DNA from 3 places in the Paenibacillus sp. J22FR5 genome. Region 3 is predicted to be linked to each of the others. Evidence: predicted binding sites of a transcription regulator. Region 3 holds the regulator's gene; each other region holds the start of a gene.

Region 1 (5,434 bases), on a different contig from region 3:
TTAGACATAGACTCCCCTAGTCTGAAAAAGAGGTGAGTCTGTTGTCCAAACTCTCAAAACATGTTGGAGTAAAAGTGAGAAATTTTCGTAAAAATAGAGGGTTAACCCAAGAACAACTAGGTGAGCTTGTTGAGCTCCCTCAGTCCTATATTGGTGGTATTGAGCGCGGTGAAAAGAATATCTCATTAGAAACCCTCGAAAGGATTGTTAAGACTCTTAGAGTAGATCCCAGCGATTTATTTAGTGGTTACGATCTTACTAATTCGCAGTATGAGCGATCGAACCTATTGGATTCTACATATCTTTTAATTGAACGATGCTCGGACAAAGAACTCGCTTTAATTAAAAAATTAGTGGAAGTTGTATTATCAGAGGCCAAAAATTAGCAAATAAAGCTAAAACGAGTGCAACTCCAGACTTGAGAGGTCCTAGAGAGCACTCGTTTTTCTTTAACCTGTGTCTACCACAACTTTATTTCAAACACTCTGAATACTTCCCTAAACGTCTCATAAGCTCTGCTCGAGCAACATCCCTGATCAAAACAAAGTGGTCTTCGTAGCCGCGGCAGATGTATTTGTACCGCAGATTCGAATCAATCATCTCATCTTCAAACACCTTAATATTCCGTTCTTTCAGTAACTTCCGCACTGTTTGAAGGTCGTTTGATATGAAGTTTTGAATGATATTTGCCGCCTTAACAAAGATCGTTCTCATGGAGTAGGAGGTTCTTTCTATTTCCTGTTTATTCTTTTCCACTATTGAAAGCAACATCGGGAGTAAAACGAAATCCCTAATAGCTTCCAACTCCTCTTTCGTAGGCATTGTAGTTTGGGGTTGTTGTTGATTCCTCTGCTGAAGTGCAGCACTATGTTCTGGTGACATGAACTTTGTGCTCCATCTACCGTTTCCATCAAGTAGTTTGCTCAAGCATAATGTCCCCCTATCATGATTGCCCGTTCTCTGGCTTGTGCAGTTTCCAGTAGTGAAGAAGCTCTAATAATTGCTGCACCACCAAATCTGTCTTTAATGCTATCCTGAGCTCGGGCGAGCCTAAGATTTCTTTCGATATCCTCAAATAAATCGAGCTGATGCGTACTATCGTCTGTCAATTGAGATAGGTCTACAGCTAAATGCGTGAGGGGATCTCCGTTCCAATGTTTCTTGAACAATTCGCGCGCTGCTGAAACAACATGATGCTCTAGGCAAGTCGGCGAAGGTAGTGTCATTTGCCTCGAAAATCCCCTTTTCATCGTCCCGGCGCTAACTGTCACTACACGCCCCATGCTATTTTGCCGTCTACTTGTTCGGCATACTTCAATCACTAATTCAATCATTAGCGGCTCGATGTCCTCCATTGTTTGGTATTTTGTTGACTGTACCGTTCTGCCTCGAGTAATAGATTGCGGCTTCGCAAAAGCTCTTGCAACGACCGGACTGGGATCAATTCCGCGCGCTGTTTGCCAATAATATTCAGCTTTGATATCACTTTGTCGTCCCATCCTAATCCGCATGCGCCTTTTGAATTCTCCAAGCTCTAACCGCGCTATATCACCGATAGTATTCAATCCCATTTTTACAAAGTGAGCAGTCATCCGAGACCCAACCATATACATTTGTGACACTGGTAATGGCCATAGTATGGACTCGACCTGATCTACTCGCAACTCGAAAACGCCACTTTCGCTCTTCTTCGCAAAGTGGTCAGTGGCCATTTTCGCGATCACTTTGTTTGAAGAAATACCAGCACGAATCCAAACTCCCGTAGAAAGCATAACTTTTGTTTGCATCTGGCGTGCAATTTCTACTGGTGATCCGAAAAGCGACGTTGAACCTGTTACATCAACAAATTGCTCGTCAATGCTCCACGGCTCAACCAAGTCGGTGAAGGTTTCATAAATTTCCGTAATGAGTGTCGAGACATCAATGTACGTCTTCATTCTTGGTCGGACTATAGTAAGATCTGGGCAAACAGCAAAAGCTTCAAAATTTCGCATCGCAGTTGAAACGCCATAAGATTTCGCAATGGGACAAGCCGCTAATACAATACCGCTCTTACGGGCAGGGTCCCCAACCGCTATGGGTTTATTACAAAGCTCAGGGTGCGCCGCTTTCTCCACACTGGCATAAAAACTCTGACAGTCCACTAGCATAATAGCTCGTTCTGATTTCATAGTCACACCACCCAAACATAGAACATATATTCGTATTTATTATATGCCATTCTCTGCATTTATTTACATTAATAAAATTCATTTTCGATCATTTTTCTTTTTTATAGTCATAATTGCGTTTCGCAATTATGTACATGATTGTTTACTAAAAATATCCCTGATACATAAAGGATTTTATTAAATTGCTGTATTTTGTACATGAATTTTTGGTAGTCTTGTTGCCATTTTCGCTAGAATTTTATTCGAACTGATCCCTACACGAAGCTTAACACCCGTTTGTTTGAGCACCTTATATTGCAAGCTCATCGCCACCTTCTCCGCATCTCCAAAGAGCGGAAGGCTCCCTGTAACGTCCAAGAACTGTTCATCAATACTGAAAATCTCAACGAGATCCGTAAATTCCTCATAGATACTCGTAATCATTAACGAAACGTCAATATAATGCTGCATCCGTGGACGCATGACAATAAGCTCGGGACACTTCTTGAGCGCTTCACCCAACCGTTCGGCCGTCGTTACACCGTATCCTTTGGCAACAGGGCAGGCGGCTAAAATAATACCTGACCTTAACGCAGGATCTCCTGCAACGGCAACCGGCTTATTCTCTAGACCTGGATGATCGGCCTTCTCTACGCTTGCGTAGAAACTCTGACAATCCGCTAGGAAGATCGTTCGTTCCCCACCCTTGTTCCCCTTACTCATCGCAATTCCCCCCGCATATTCATCAGCGTAGTCATAAGCTCAGCCTTAACCAAACTGCGAAGCATCGTGAAATGATGGATGTAACCTCGAACTTTGTACTCTACATGAATGCCCAAAGCATTCATTTCCGTGTGAATCACCTTAATATCTCGCTGCTTCATTTTACTTTTCAACCGTTGTAATTCTGGATAAATAGCCATCTCAACCTCTCTGAGGTAAAAAAGAATGTGATTATACACAATCTTATCCTTATAAACCTTAAGCTCCTCCATATCTCTTGCCAGCATATCAAGCAAAATCGGCAACAGCGTGTATTCCTTAATCATTTGAACATCCTCTTCTGTCTCTACTCTTGAAGCACTACCCATGTTCTCACCACCATATGCGAACATATATTCGTTTTTCCATATTATATACCGAACACGTATTCGTTATGCAAGTGCTTTTTGGGATTTTTTTTACTAATAACAGGATGTATTACAGTTAATTTCTATTTAATTACCTATTTTTACCTATTATTCAAAAAATGCGCAAATCATCACGGACGAGTGCGCGTCCACACTCCTCTCTTCGTGCATTTAATGTATTATATTGGATTTCAACGAGAGGGGAGAATGTCGATGATGAGAAGAATCCATGTCAGCGACTCCAATCACACAGGAACTGTACAGATTAAACGTAAACCCTTTGAATCTGTACGTATCTGGCACGATCTTAATTGCAGGAGCACCTACTGGAAGAGCTCTGACAGTGAACTTCCTTCTTAGTGGACCTACGGGCACCATCGTTGAAACTGACACGCTTTTTACGAAAACCTAGTTTGACACCATTCAATTAGTCGTTGCAGCAGGCGCAGCCGTTACGCCAAATATTACATGAGAGCTTTGCGTAACCCTCGCTATGCCATTAGTTCCTAGTCCTCCCACGAAAAACGCCACAAGCAGGGCGTCTTCCGCTCCGCAAGTGGCGTTTTCATCGTGCACCTATCGAAATATGGACCATAGCCGAATTAAATGAAACGTGTTATTTGGATCAATCTTTTGCGCGAGGATAAACGTTAAAATCTGGTGCGCCTGGTTTCCACTGAGCTTCTCACCGAAAATGCCCGCGGCAAGGCTGATTAAGCGCGTAACCTTCGCCGTGTTTTGCAAATCTGCCTTCGTGACGCCTTGCAGCAGCATTTTGATGCGCTCCTTCACCTCAGGGTTTTTCATCTTGAACTTTACACGCTCCACGAGCGCAGGATCGATGCCATATTGCTGATAACTCATACCCGCACCTCCGATACCCGTCATGCTCCTATCTTATGAGTGAAAGTAGTCAAACTTGACTGAGGCGCTGTATATAAGAAAAACCTGTGGTGTTAGCCTTTGAGTCGGACAATCCTTTTGCAGTAAAATGAGCGGTTCCGCGGAGGGATTTCTCGTATTTTCAAATGTGTGATGCACGCGTCGGGGGCGTTTAAATGGAAGCACAGTTTGTGGAAGAATTCCGGAAAATAACGGGAGTGTTCCCGTTAAATTTGTTTTAGGGACAGGCATGAGGTAGGCGAAGTGTAACGGGGTCGGGGTCATGCCACCTAACATAAATAAAAAACAGCCACCGTTCCCGGCAGCTGTCCCTTCCCTCTACATATACATGGCAATAAGGATGACACAGATGCAATTTAACGCAATGAGCAACGGAAAGCCAACGACAAAAGAAGTATGCTTCGTCTTGTGGCGCCACACCCGCATGCCGAGCCAACCACCAATCCCACCGCCGAGGGCAGCGAGTAGAAAAAGCCGTTTTTCCGGCACGCGGCGTCCGCCTTTTTTGGCTTGTCCTTTGTCATGTCCCATCTCAATAAACGTAATGATATTCATCAATAATAAATAAACTAGGAAATAAGTCACTGGCGGTACACCTTCGTTCCCATAAAATAGTGCTGCTACTCTTATCTTAAGAGGGAACACGCTATGGGTCAACCTGTCTCCCAAGCTATCTATTAATCTAACACTTCGCTGTCAAAAATATGAGCCCGCTCCAAATACGCCCTCAGCGGCATGTAAGAAGCCCCCGTCCAGAAGGACGAGTCGCCGACAAGCTCAGCCGCATCATCGCGCGCCTGCTCCATGATTTCGAAATCCGCCATCATGTCGGCGATACGAAACTCCGGTAGCCCGCTCTGCTTCGTGCCGAAGAAGTCCCCCGGTCCGCGCAGCTCCAGATCGCGCCGGGCAATCTCGAATCCGTCGGTGGTCTCCGTCATCGCCTTCATGCGCTCCTTGCCGACCTCCGTCTTCGGGTCGGCGATGAGCACACAGAAGGACTGGTGCTCGCCCCGCCCAACCCGGCCGCGCAGCTGATGCAGCTGCGACAAGCCGAAGCGGTCGGCGTCGTAGATCACCATCAGCGTGGCGTTCGGCACGTCCACGCCCACCTCGATCACCGTGGTCGACACGAGCGCCTCCACGGTGCCTTCCTTAAAGACGCGCATGATTGCTTCCTTCTCCTGCGCGCTCATACGACCGTGCAGCAAGCCGATCCGCATCTGCGGAAAATGCTGCTGCAGCTGAATG
Region 2 (5,434 bases), on a different contig from region 3:
TTAAAACTCAAATCCAAGGCGATCAAATTCGTGTAACAGGCAAGAGCCGCGACGATTTACAAGCCGTAATTGCGCTACTTCGCAAAGCGGATATCCCTTTGGATTTGCAGTTTGTTAATATGAAATAAACGGGTAAAAGATTATATGAAGCAGAAAACCCCTTGGATGCAGGGGGTTTTTACATTTTGACACCCTATTGGGCTTGTATTATACTGGTAGGGAGTGTTTTTTAGGACTATTGGAGGTTGTTTCTTTCATGACAGAAAAGGTTAAAGTAGTTACTCTCGGATGTGAGAAGAATTTAGTTGATTCCGAGATTATGTCTGGCTTAATTCATGGCCGTGGTTTTCAACTTGTAGAGAATAAGGAAGATGCCACAGTCATTATCGTGAACACTTGCGGGTTCATTGATGCTGCAAAAGAGGAATCCGTAAATACAATTTTGGATATGGCAGAACTGAAACAAACAGCGAATCTAAAGGCACTTATTGTTTCAGGCTGTTTAACTCAACGATACAAAAAGCAGTTGATGGAAGAAATGCCTGAGATTGATGGCATTGTTGGTACGGGTGATTTTGATAAAATTAATCACATTGTAGACGAAGCGCTCAGAGGAAAGAAACCGGTTCTAGTAGGAAATCCGGTATTTAACTATGACGCGGACCTGCCTAGATTGATGACCACACCTCGTTATACGGCCTATGTGAAAATTGCTGAAGGCTGCGATAACGCATGCACATTCTGCTCCATTCCAATTATGCGTGGCAGCTTCAAAAGCAGAAGTATGGAATCCATCGTAGCTGAAGTTGCTAACCTTGCTTCACAAGGTGTGAAAGAAATCAGTTTGATCGCGCAAGATTCTACAAACTACGGAACAGATCTTTATGATGGCTTCATGCTTCCTACTTTGTTGAACAAAGTAAGTGAAGTTGAAGGCATTGAATGGGTGCGTCTACATTATGCATACCCAGGCTTCTTCAGTGATGAACTGATTGAAGTGATGGCTACGAATCCTAAAGTATGCAAATACATTGATATGCCTTTGCAACACAGTGAAGATTCGATTCTTAAACGGATGCGTAGACCAGGTCGCCAGAAAGATACACGCGAACTCGTTCGCAAAATTCGTGAATCTATTCCGGATGTTGCCCTACGTACGTCTCTTATTGTCGGTTTCCCAGGCGAAACAGAACAAGATTTTGAGAATTTAAAACAATTTGTGCGTGACGTTCAATTTGATCGTCTTGGTGTGTTTGCTTACTCCAAAGAAGATGATACACCTGCAGCAAGACTGCCGGATCAAGTGCCAGATGATGTTAAAGAATATCGTGCGAATGCCATTATGGAAATTCAACGTGAAATTTCGAATATCCGCGGCGGTCGCCGAATCGGACAAGAAATTGACGTGCTAATTGAAAGATATGATGGCAGAAGCGATGTATATATTGGCCGTTCCCAATTCGATGCACCAGAAATTGATGGTGAAGTGTTCGTATCGAATGCGAAATTGAATATCGGAGAGCTTGCCAAAGTCCGTATTACCCACTCCTATGAGTTTGACTTATCTGGGGAGGTAATTGCATGAACTTAGCTAACCGCATCACCGTAGCGAGAATTTTATTAGTACCCATCATCATGTTTTTTCTGTTGATTAAGGTAAAATTTCCTCAAATACGGATAGAGGAGTTTAGCATAACGTATAATCAAATTATTGCTGCTTTAATTTTTATTATTGCTGCTAGTACAGATAGTTTGGATGGTTACATTGCAAGGAAACGTAATCTTGTCACGAATTTAGGCAAGCTGCTTGATCCATTAGCGGACAAACTGCTTGTTACTGCTGTACTTGTTTCATTAGTAGAAATGGATAAAGTAGATGCTTGGATCGTTATTGTCATTATTAGCAGAGAGTGGGCAGTTACTGGACTTCGTCAAATTGCACTCTTAGAGGGTACTGTCATGGCGGCTAGCAAATGGGGTAAGGCGAAGACGGCTGCTCAAATTACAGCTATCATCGCTCTTCTTATTAATAATTTTCCATTTACGTTTCTAGATTTTCGCTTTGATGTCATAGCTAGTTGGGCAGCTGCAATTATTACCGTTTATTCAGGTGTGGAATATTTTGTGAAAAACAAACATGTCATCGATTTTTCGGAAAAGTCATAATAAGGCGACTTATTATTGGTTATTTCTAAGGACAATACAACCAACCTCTAAACGCGGTCGATCTTCACTGAACGATCACGCTAGAGGTTTTCTCATTTTAAGGAGGATTCGGTAGATGAAAGCAGAAATCATTGCGGTAGGAACTGAATTGTTACTTGGACAAATAGTGAATACGAATGCACAATTTTTATCGAGGGAATGTGCTGCACACGGCATTGATATTTACTTTCAAACGGTCGTCGGGGACAATGAACAGCGCTTATTAAACAGCTTGAAATTGGCTGCATCGAGAGCAGATGTTGTGATTTGTACGGGAGGACTCGGGCCTACGCAAGATGATCTGACCAAAGATGTATTAGCAGCATTTACGGGGCGTAATTTAATCATTCACGAACCCTCCATGGAGGCAATCACAACAATGTTTTCCTCACGAGGAATTCATATGGTAGAGAGTAATCGCCGTCAAGCCCTTATGCTAGAAGGTAGTGATCCCTTACATAATGATACAGGTTTAGCAGTAGGTAATGCACTCACATTCGAGGGTACTCATTTCGTTTTACTTCCAGGCCCACCTAAGGAAATGAAGCCGATGTTTACCAATTATGCTGTACCATGGCTTAAATCCTGGATGACAGATGAAGTTCCTTTATATTCGAAAATGTTGAAGTTTGCAGGCATTGGAGAGTCTAATTTGGAGCATCTGTTATTGGATTTAATTCAAGCTCAATCTGACCCTACAATTGCACCCTATGCCAAAGAGGGTGAGGTCACCATACGTTTAACAACGCGTGCACATACAGCTATAGAAGGCGAACAGAAATTACAAGCGACGAAAGCTGAAATTACGAATCGACTAGGAGAGTATCTCTACGCGGATCAAGATGTTCCGATCGAAACGATCGTCTTACAGTTGCTGGGTTCGAACAAGATGACACTTGCAGTGGCTGAGAGCTGTACAGGTGGTTTGTTAAGTGACTTAATAACGGCTGTACCGGGTAGTTCTCAATCTTTTCTAGGTGGAATTATCGTTTACTCAAACGCATTAAAACATAAGCTGCTTGGGGTACCGATGGATGTTTTGGAGGGAGAAGGTGCCCCAGGTGCTGTAAGCAGCGAGACAGCCATCATTTTAGCCGAACAGTTGCTTGTTAGGACTGGTAGCGACTTTGGGATTTCGGTGACCGGAGTGGCAGGTCCAAGCCCATCTGAAGGGAAGCCTGTAGGTCTTGTTTATGTTGGATTGGCACAAAAGCATGCGAAGACCGAAGTGTTTACTTTGCAGTTATCTGGCAATAGAGAGTTTATTAAACAACGAGCTGCTAAACATGCACTCTATCAATTGTGGAAACAGTTGAAAGAAAGCTAGAAATCTACTATAATCAAAATAGTGTAACGGAAGAACCGTAGCAAAGCGATAACTTTGTTACGGTTTTTTGTTTGTTCGCAATAAAAACGAATGTATGTTCGAAAAAATGCTTGGCAAACATGCCAAAACAAGTTATCATATACCTATAATGATAGAAGGAAGTGGTCGTTTTGTCAGATCGTCGTGCCGCACTTGATAATGCATTACGTCAAATTGAGAAACAGTTCGGAAAAGGCTCCATCATGAAGCTTGGAGAATCTACTCATATGCAAGTTGAAACGATCTCATCGGGTGCACTTGCCCTTGATATCGCGCTTGGAATAGGTGGATTTCCACGTGGAAGAATTATTGAAGTGTACGGCCCAGAGTCATCAGGTAAAACAACCGTTGCTCTACACGCTATTGCCGAAGTTCAAAGAGTGGGCGGACAAGCTGCCTTTATTGATGCGGAGCATGCGTTGGATCCTTCATATGCAAGTAAGCTTGGTATTAATATAGATGAACTTTTGCTTTCCCAACCAGATACAGGTGAGCAAGCACTCGAGATCGCGGAAGCACTTGTGCGCAGTGGCGCGGTAGATATTATTGTTATCGATTCCGTAGCAGCACTTGTACCAAAAGCGGAAATTGAAGGTGACATGGGGGATTCACACGTAGGTCTTCAAGCACGTTTGATGTCACAAGCTCTTCGTAAGCTGTCTGGTGCAATTAACAAATCCAAAGTTATCGCTATTTTCATCAATCAATTGCGTGAGAAGGTTGGCGTTATGTTTGGTAACCCTGAGACAACTCCGGGTGGTCGTGCCCTGAAGTTCTACTCTTCCGTTCGTTTGGATGTTCGTCGTATTGAGACAATCAAACAAGGGAATGACATGGTTGGTAACCGCACGAGAATTAAGGTCGTTAAGAATAAAGTAGCACCTCCGTTCAAACAAGCGGAAGTTGATATCATGTACGGCGAGGGAATCTCACGTGAAGGTAGTATTATTGATATCGGAACTGAGCTAGATATCGTGAATAAGAGCGGAGCTTGGTATTCGTATGAGGGAGAACGTCTAGGTCAGGGTCGTGAGAACGCAAAGCAATTCTTGAAAGATAACAAAGCGATCTCGGAAACAATTGAACTTAGAATTAGAGAAAACAGCAACTTGATCAAAGTAGTTGGTCCAAATACGGATGAAGAAGAAGATGAGTTGGAAACAGCTTTTGAATAAGTTTGAAGTATAGGACGGATGAAGCACCTTAACCTTGTGTTGGGGTGCTTTTTCTCCATTATTGGGGGTTTATAGAAATGAATCACGAAGAGGAACTAATACAGCAATTACAAGTGATAACCAAGGTAGAGAAGCAAAAACAAGGAAGGCATCGCTATAACATTTTTCTAAATGAGGAGTACGCATTTTCTGTACATGAGGATATTTTGATCAAGCATCGCTTGAACAAAGGTGAATCCTTATATCAACAAGCGATTGAAGCTATCATATTAGATGAAGAGCGGAATTTGGCTTATGTAAAGGCTCTTCATATGGTTGGAAGACGTCCTCATTCTCTATCAGAGGTAAAACGAAAACTGAAAGAAAAAGGATTCGAAGCACAAATAATTGAATGGGTTAGTGAGAAGCTTGTTGAAAACAAGTATATCAATGATGAAGAATTTGCGAAGATGTGGACAGACAATCGCGTGATTTCACAACGTAAAGGGCGTAACTTGATTCGACAAGAACTTCAGCAAAAAGGGATTCATCAAGATGTTGTTAAGAGTACGATGGATGCCATAAATCCCGAAGATGAGTATGTGGGAGCATTGAAAATTGCCAGAACCAAATGGAAGCAAACGTCAGGCAAGACGATGGATAGAAAGCGGAAGACTGCGGCATTTCTAATGCGAAGAGGTTATACAGG
Region 3 (5,434 bases):
AAAACAAGGGATTACTGTGAAAATTTAAACTGTGAACAAACCTGACACTCCTTGACACGTATTTGTTAGAAAGGTACAATAAGAGTGAGGTACTTACTGACCAGGAGTGATTAGCATGAGTGATGAAATACGTAGGAATATGGCGTTATTCCCAATTGGAATCGTCATGAAGCTGACCGATTTAACAGCAAGACAAATTCGATATTATGAGCAACACGAACTAATCATTCCGGCTAGAACAGCTGGTAACCAACGGCTTTATTCTTTTAATGACGTAGAACGTCTTCTTGAAATTAAAGATTTGATTGAAAAAGGTGTAAACATCGCGGGCATTAAGCAGGTTCTGATTCCTGTGGATAAGGATTCTGAAGATGCTACAATTCTTAACGAGCATACGGAAGTGAAACGTAAAGAATTAACCGACTCTCAATTGCACAAAATGCTTAAGCAGCAATTGATTGGCGGGGGGAAACGCCCGGATCAGGCTTCAATGATTCAAGGACAGTTATCCAGATTTTACAAATAAATTTCATTTCGAATCGCTTAACAGTTGAAAGGAGAATGCACACGTGAGCTATAACAATAACTATTCCAAAGAAGATATTCTTCGCATCGCCAAATCAGAAAACGTTCGCTTCATCCGTTTGCAGTTCACAGATTTGATGGGAAGTATTAAAAACGTAGAAATTCCTTTGAGCCAACTTGAGAAAGCGCTTGATAACAAAATGATGTTTGATGGATCTTCCATCGAAGGCTATGTGCGTATTGAAGAATCGGATATGTATCTATATCCGGATTTAGATACATGGGTTATTTTCCCATGGGTAACAGAAAGTAAAGTCGCTCGTTTGATCTGCGACATTTATATGCCAGATGGCACTCCGTTCCCTGGGGATCCGCGCGCCATTTTGAAAAATGCGTTGAAGCAAGCTGAAGAAATGGGATATACGGCCATGAATGTTGGTCCTGAACCAGAATTCTTCTTGTTTAAAACAGATGACAAAGGCAATCCAACAACCGAACTGAATGACCAAGGTGGTTACTTCGATTTGGCTCCGATGGATCTTGGTGAAAATTGCCGTCGTGATATCGTGCTAACACTGGAAGAGATGGGTTTTGAAATTGAAGCTTCTCACCATGAAGTAGCGCCAGGACAGCACGAAATCGACTTTAAATACGCTGATGCGATTAAAGCAGCTGACCAAATTCAAACTTTCAAACTTGTTGTCAAAACCGTAGCTAGACAGCATGGTTTGCATGCAACGTTTATGCCGAAGCCTTTGTTCGGAATGAACGGGTCCGGTATGCACTGTCACCAATCCTTGTTCAAAGGTGAAACTAACGCATTCTATGACGAGAGCGATAAATTAGGCTTGAGCACAGTGGCAAGACAATATATGGCGGGCGTACTTCGTCATGCACGTTCTTTTGCTGCGATTACGAACCCAACCGTTAATTCATATAAACGTCTAGTGCCTGGTTACGAAGCGCCTTGTTATGTAGCTTGGTCCGCTAGTAACCGCAGCCCAATGATTCGGATTCCAGCTTCCCGCGGTCTAAGCACGCGTGTTGAAGTTCGTAACCCGGATCCAGCAGCGAACCCTTACCTTGCATTAGCTGTCATGCTTGCAGCTGGTTTGGATGGCATTAAGAACAAAATGCAGCTTCCTCCGCCAACAGATCGCAACATCTATGTGATGAGCGAAGAAGAGCGCGAGAGCGAAGGTATTCCTAGCTTGCCACTGAATTTGAAACAAGCGTTGGACGAGTTGCTTCGCGATGATGTTGTTTGCGATACACTTGGCGAACATGCCCTTGCTCATTTCTATGAGTTGAAAGAAATCGAGTGGGATATGTATCGTACACAAGTTCACCAGTGGGAAAGAGATCAATATCTGTCCTTGTACTAGGTTTTTGATTAAACAACTAGATAAGAAAAGCCCGTCAGTCTCGAAAGAGAGAGCTGATGGGCTTTTTCACGCGAAGAAGGAGACCTAGGATATGGACAATTTCAATCGTAATTTAGAAAAGTATGCAGAGCTAGTCATTCGAATCGGGGTCAACTTGAGCAAAGGCCAAGATCTGTTGGTGGAAGCACCAATTGAAACACTGGTATTAACAAGGTTAATCGTGCAGAAAGCCTATGAAGCAGGTGCGAATTTTGTACATGTACATTGGCAGGATGATGTCGTTACTCGTAGTAAATTTGATTATGCGCTAGATCAGGCAATGGACTACTATCCTGAGTGGTATACAACTATGTTGGAGCGTTTTGTTGAAAATGGCGGAGCTTTGCTCAATATCAAGGTGCCAAATCCGAATCTATATGATGGGATTGGCGCTAGTCTTATTTCTAGATCTTCCAAGGCTGCTTCAAAAGCGAGAGCTAAGTATCAGCACTATGTGCGAACAGGCGAGTTTAGCTGGTGTTTAATTAAAGCGCCTACGGAAGCTTGGGCTTCTATTGTGTATGCGGATCTGCCAGAAGAGCAGCGTGTTCCTACGATGTGGGATGCTGTTTTTCAAATTAACCGTGTATATGAAGAGGATCCCGTTGCGGCTTGGCAGACCCATTTGGACACGCTGAAAGCTACACATAGCGTACTTAATGCCAGAAGCTACAAAGCACTGCGCTATCGAGCGACTGGTACGGATCTGCGTGTTGAGCTACCCGAAGGCCACATTTGGCTTGGCGGGGATAATGAGAATGCCCGAGGCATCCGATATGTGGCCAATATGCCGACGGAAGAAGTGTTTACCATTCCAAACCGAACGGGTGTTTGTGGTACGGTGGCGAGTACAATGCCATTGAATATTAATGGGGCGTTGGTAGATCGATTTTCTTTCACGTTCGAAGCGGGAAAGGTTGTGGACTTTCAGGCTGAGGTAGGGCATGATCATCTAGCTCGTTTACTGGATATGGATGAAGGGGCGCGTTATTTAGGTGAGGTAGCTCTCGTGCCGTTTGATTCTCCGATTTCCAACCTAAAGCGCATTTTCTACAATACAGGCATTGACGAAAATGCCTCCTGCCACTTGGCATTGGGCAGTTGCTATCCAATCAATTTGAAGGATGGTACAACGCTATCCAATGAAGAATTGAAAGCTCGCGGAGGGAATAGCTCCTTGATTCACGTGGATTTCATGATTGGATCAGCTGAGCTTGAGATTGATGGGGAACTCGCGGATGGGACGATCGAACCAATCTTCCGCGCGGGTAACTGGGTATTGTCGTTTTAATTGAAAAAAGCAAGACCCTCTAGTGATCACATCACTTTGAGGGTCTTGCTTTTTTCATATCTGTAAACTTACATATCTCGGAATAAACCGATGACGCGTCCAAGAATAGTCACATTCTTCAATAGAATCGGCTGCAAAGCGGAGTTCTCTGGCTGAAGGCGAATATGATCCTTCTCCTTGTAGAAACGCTTAACCGTAGCTTCATCATCTTCGGTCATAGCGACAACGATATCGCCGTTATTAGCCGTTTGCTGCTGTTTCACGATGACATAGTCGCCGTTATGAATGCCAGCTTCAATCATACTGTCACCCATAATGCTGAGCATGAACACGTTGTTGTCGCCTACCATGCTTGATGGAAGAGGGAAATAGTCTTCGATATTCTCGGTAGCTGTAATAGGAACACCAGCCGTTACTTTACCAACGAGGGGAACACGTGCAACGGAGACTGCGAATTGGGATTCGGCACCATCAAGCCCAAGGATTTCAATCGCACGTGGCTTGGTAGGATCTCGACGAATCATGCCTTTTTTCTCAAGACGCTCCAAATGACCATGTACCGTAGAACTGGAGGCTAGTCCAACTGCTTCGCCGATTTCTCTAACGGAAGGCGGGTAGCCCTTATCTTTCACTTCGTTCTTAATGAATTCCATTATTGCTTGTTGACGCTGCGAAATTTTACTCATAAGATATCACTCCAATACTGGGAATCATTACCCAAAGTATAACATAGAACCCGAGTTCGTACAAACATAAGTTCGAACAAATGGTTGACTCAAACAAGTGTTCGTGTTATTCTAATATCAGAACAAATGTTTGGGGGATGATTTTATGTATATGGCTTATTCACAATCGAACGCAACAACAACACTTCAAGGTACTGCTCATGCATCCAAAGGGATGACGATTAAACGGGGATATGCGAAAGTAATACTTCGTTTCTTACTGATAGCAGCGATTCTTGGAACAGTGTTTTCATTTGGTGCGATCGTACAAGCCTATGCAGGTGATGGGTCCGTTACTGCCTCTACGCCAATCGTTTCCGTTCAATCAACTGCGAGAGTTACCCTACACGAGAAGCTTGTCATCCAAAGTGGCGACACGCTATGGGAGATCGCAGACTCTCACAAAAAGAAGGGTGAGAACACACGTTCTTACATCGAGAAATTGAAAACTCTGAATCATTTATCGGACAGTTCATTGCAAGAGGGCCAGGTTATATTACTTCCTTAAGAAACAAATTTTAAGTTAACTACATAGATGAATGGTTGAGACATAGGTACTGTTCCTATGTCTCTTTGCGTTATATCCTTGACATTCCTAATCGGGGATGGCAAAGTAGTACTCATATTGAAATTTTGACTGGGAGGATTACAATGAGTGACAGCATGGATAAGACGATTGAACGTATCAATGAATTAGCTCGAAAGGCGAAGACGGTTGGCTTAACCGATGCTGAGATCGATGAGCGCAATGAGCTAAGAAAGATCTATATAAATGCATTCAGGGGTAACCTGAAAGTCCAACTTGATTCCATTAAGTTCACTGACGAAGAGAATTAAGCTTACACATAGATACTACATTCAAAGGGGAAATGAATGATGACGTTGAAAGCTGTGCTTTTTGATTTGGATGATACACTGTTATGGGATGATCGTAGCGTGGAGGAAGCCTTTGCTGCAACCTGTGCTGAAGCGGCTAAGCATGTTAATGTGAACCCGGAGGAATTGGAAGCATCCGTTCGTAAAGAAGCGAGAAGCTTATATGAATCCTTTGAGACGTTCCCATTTACCAAAATGATTGGGATCAACCCATTTGAGGGGCTTTGGGCAAATTTCACACAAGGCGAGGACGAAAATTTCCGCAAATTAGAAAAGCTAGCACCTGGCTATCGCACGGAGTCATGGACTAGAGGGCTTGCTGCACTAGGAATTGAAGATCGTGAACTTGGGTACAAGCTTGGTGAATTGTTTGCATCTGAACGCCGCAGTCGTCCTTATTTGTATGAAGAAACCTTCCGTGTGTTGGATGCTTTGAAAGGCAACTACAAACTTCTTCTATTAACAAACGGTTCGCCGGATTTGCAAAAAGAGAAAATAGCAGGCGTGCCTGCTATTGCTCCATACTTTGATCATATTGTTATTTCGGGCGAATTTGGACAAGGGAAGCCGGCTAAGGCTATTTTCAACTATGC

Evidence for each region. The regulator LexA, encoded in region 3, represses DNA repair genes until DNA is damaged. The targets are predictions, from matches to a motif close to CGAACATATGTTCG.
Region 1: AC58P7_RS08015 (DNA polymerase IV) is a predicted target of LexA. The motif match lies at 2,191-2,204, and genes of this name have one in related genera.
Region 2: recA (recombinase RecA) is a predicted target of LexA. The motif match lies at 3,620-3,633, and genes of this name have one in related genera.

What each region holds. Positions count from the first base shown of each region.
Region 1 covers NZ_JCAUAN010000003.1:364,355-369,788, reverse strand. The annotation lists gene AC58P7_RS08025 (helix-turn-helix domain-containing protein) at 42-386, shown strand; gene AC58P7_RS08020 (YhjD family protein) at 472-927, opposite strand; gene AC58P7_RS08015 (DNA polymerase IV) at 924-2,177, opposite strand; partial or broken gene AC58P7_RS08010 (Y-family DNA polymerase) at 2,388-2,873, opposite strand; gene AC58P7_RS08005 (YhjD family protein) at 2,870-3,241, opposite strand; gene AC58P7_RS08000 (hypothetical protein) at 3,510-3,692, shown strand; gene AC58P7_RS07995 (stage VI sporulation protein F) at 3,857-4,144, opposite strand; gene AC58P7_RS07990 (DUF1294 domain-containing protein) at 4,502-4,852, opposite strand; gene recG (ATP-dependent DNA helicase RecG) at 4,861-5,434, opposite strand, start outside.
Region 2 covers NZ_JCAUAN010000008.1:115,843-121,276, forward strand. The annotation lists gene AC58P7_RS13715 (YajQ family cyclic di-GMP-binding protein) at 1-128, shown strand, start outside; gene rimO (30S ribosomal protein S12 methylthiotransferase RimO) at 257-1,585, shown strand; gene pgsA (CDP-diacylglycerol--glycerol-3-phosphate 3-phosphatidyltransferase) at 1,582-2,166, shown strand; gene AC58P7_RS13730 (competence/damage-inducible protein A) at 2,282-3,532, shown strand; gene recA (recombinase RecA) at 3,703-4,746, shown strand; gene AC58P7_RS13740 (regulatory protein RecX) at 4,824-5,434, shown strand, end outside.
Region 3 covers NZ_JCAUAN010000002.1:412,207-417,640, forward strand. The annotation lists gene AC58P7_RS05175 (methionine gamma-lyase family protein) at 1-20, shown strand, start outside; gene AC58P7_RS05180 (MerR family transcriptional regulator) at 116-526, shown strand; gene glnA (type I glutamate--ammonia ligase) at 570-1,910, shown strand; gene AC58P7_RS05190 (aminopeptidase) at 2,002-3,240, shown strand; gene lexA (transcriptional repressor LexA) at 3,309-3,926, opposite strand; gene AC58P7_RS05200 (LysM peptidoglycan-binding domain-containing protein) at 4,072-4,473, shown strand; gene AC58P7_RS05205 (DUF896 domain-containing protein) at 4,617-4,802, shown strand; gene AC58P7_RS05210 (HAD family hydrolase) at 4,842-5,434, shown strand, end outside.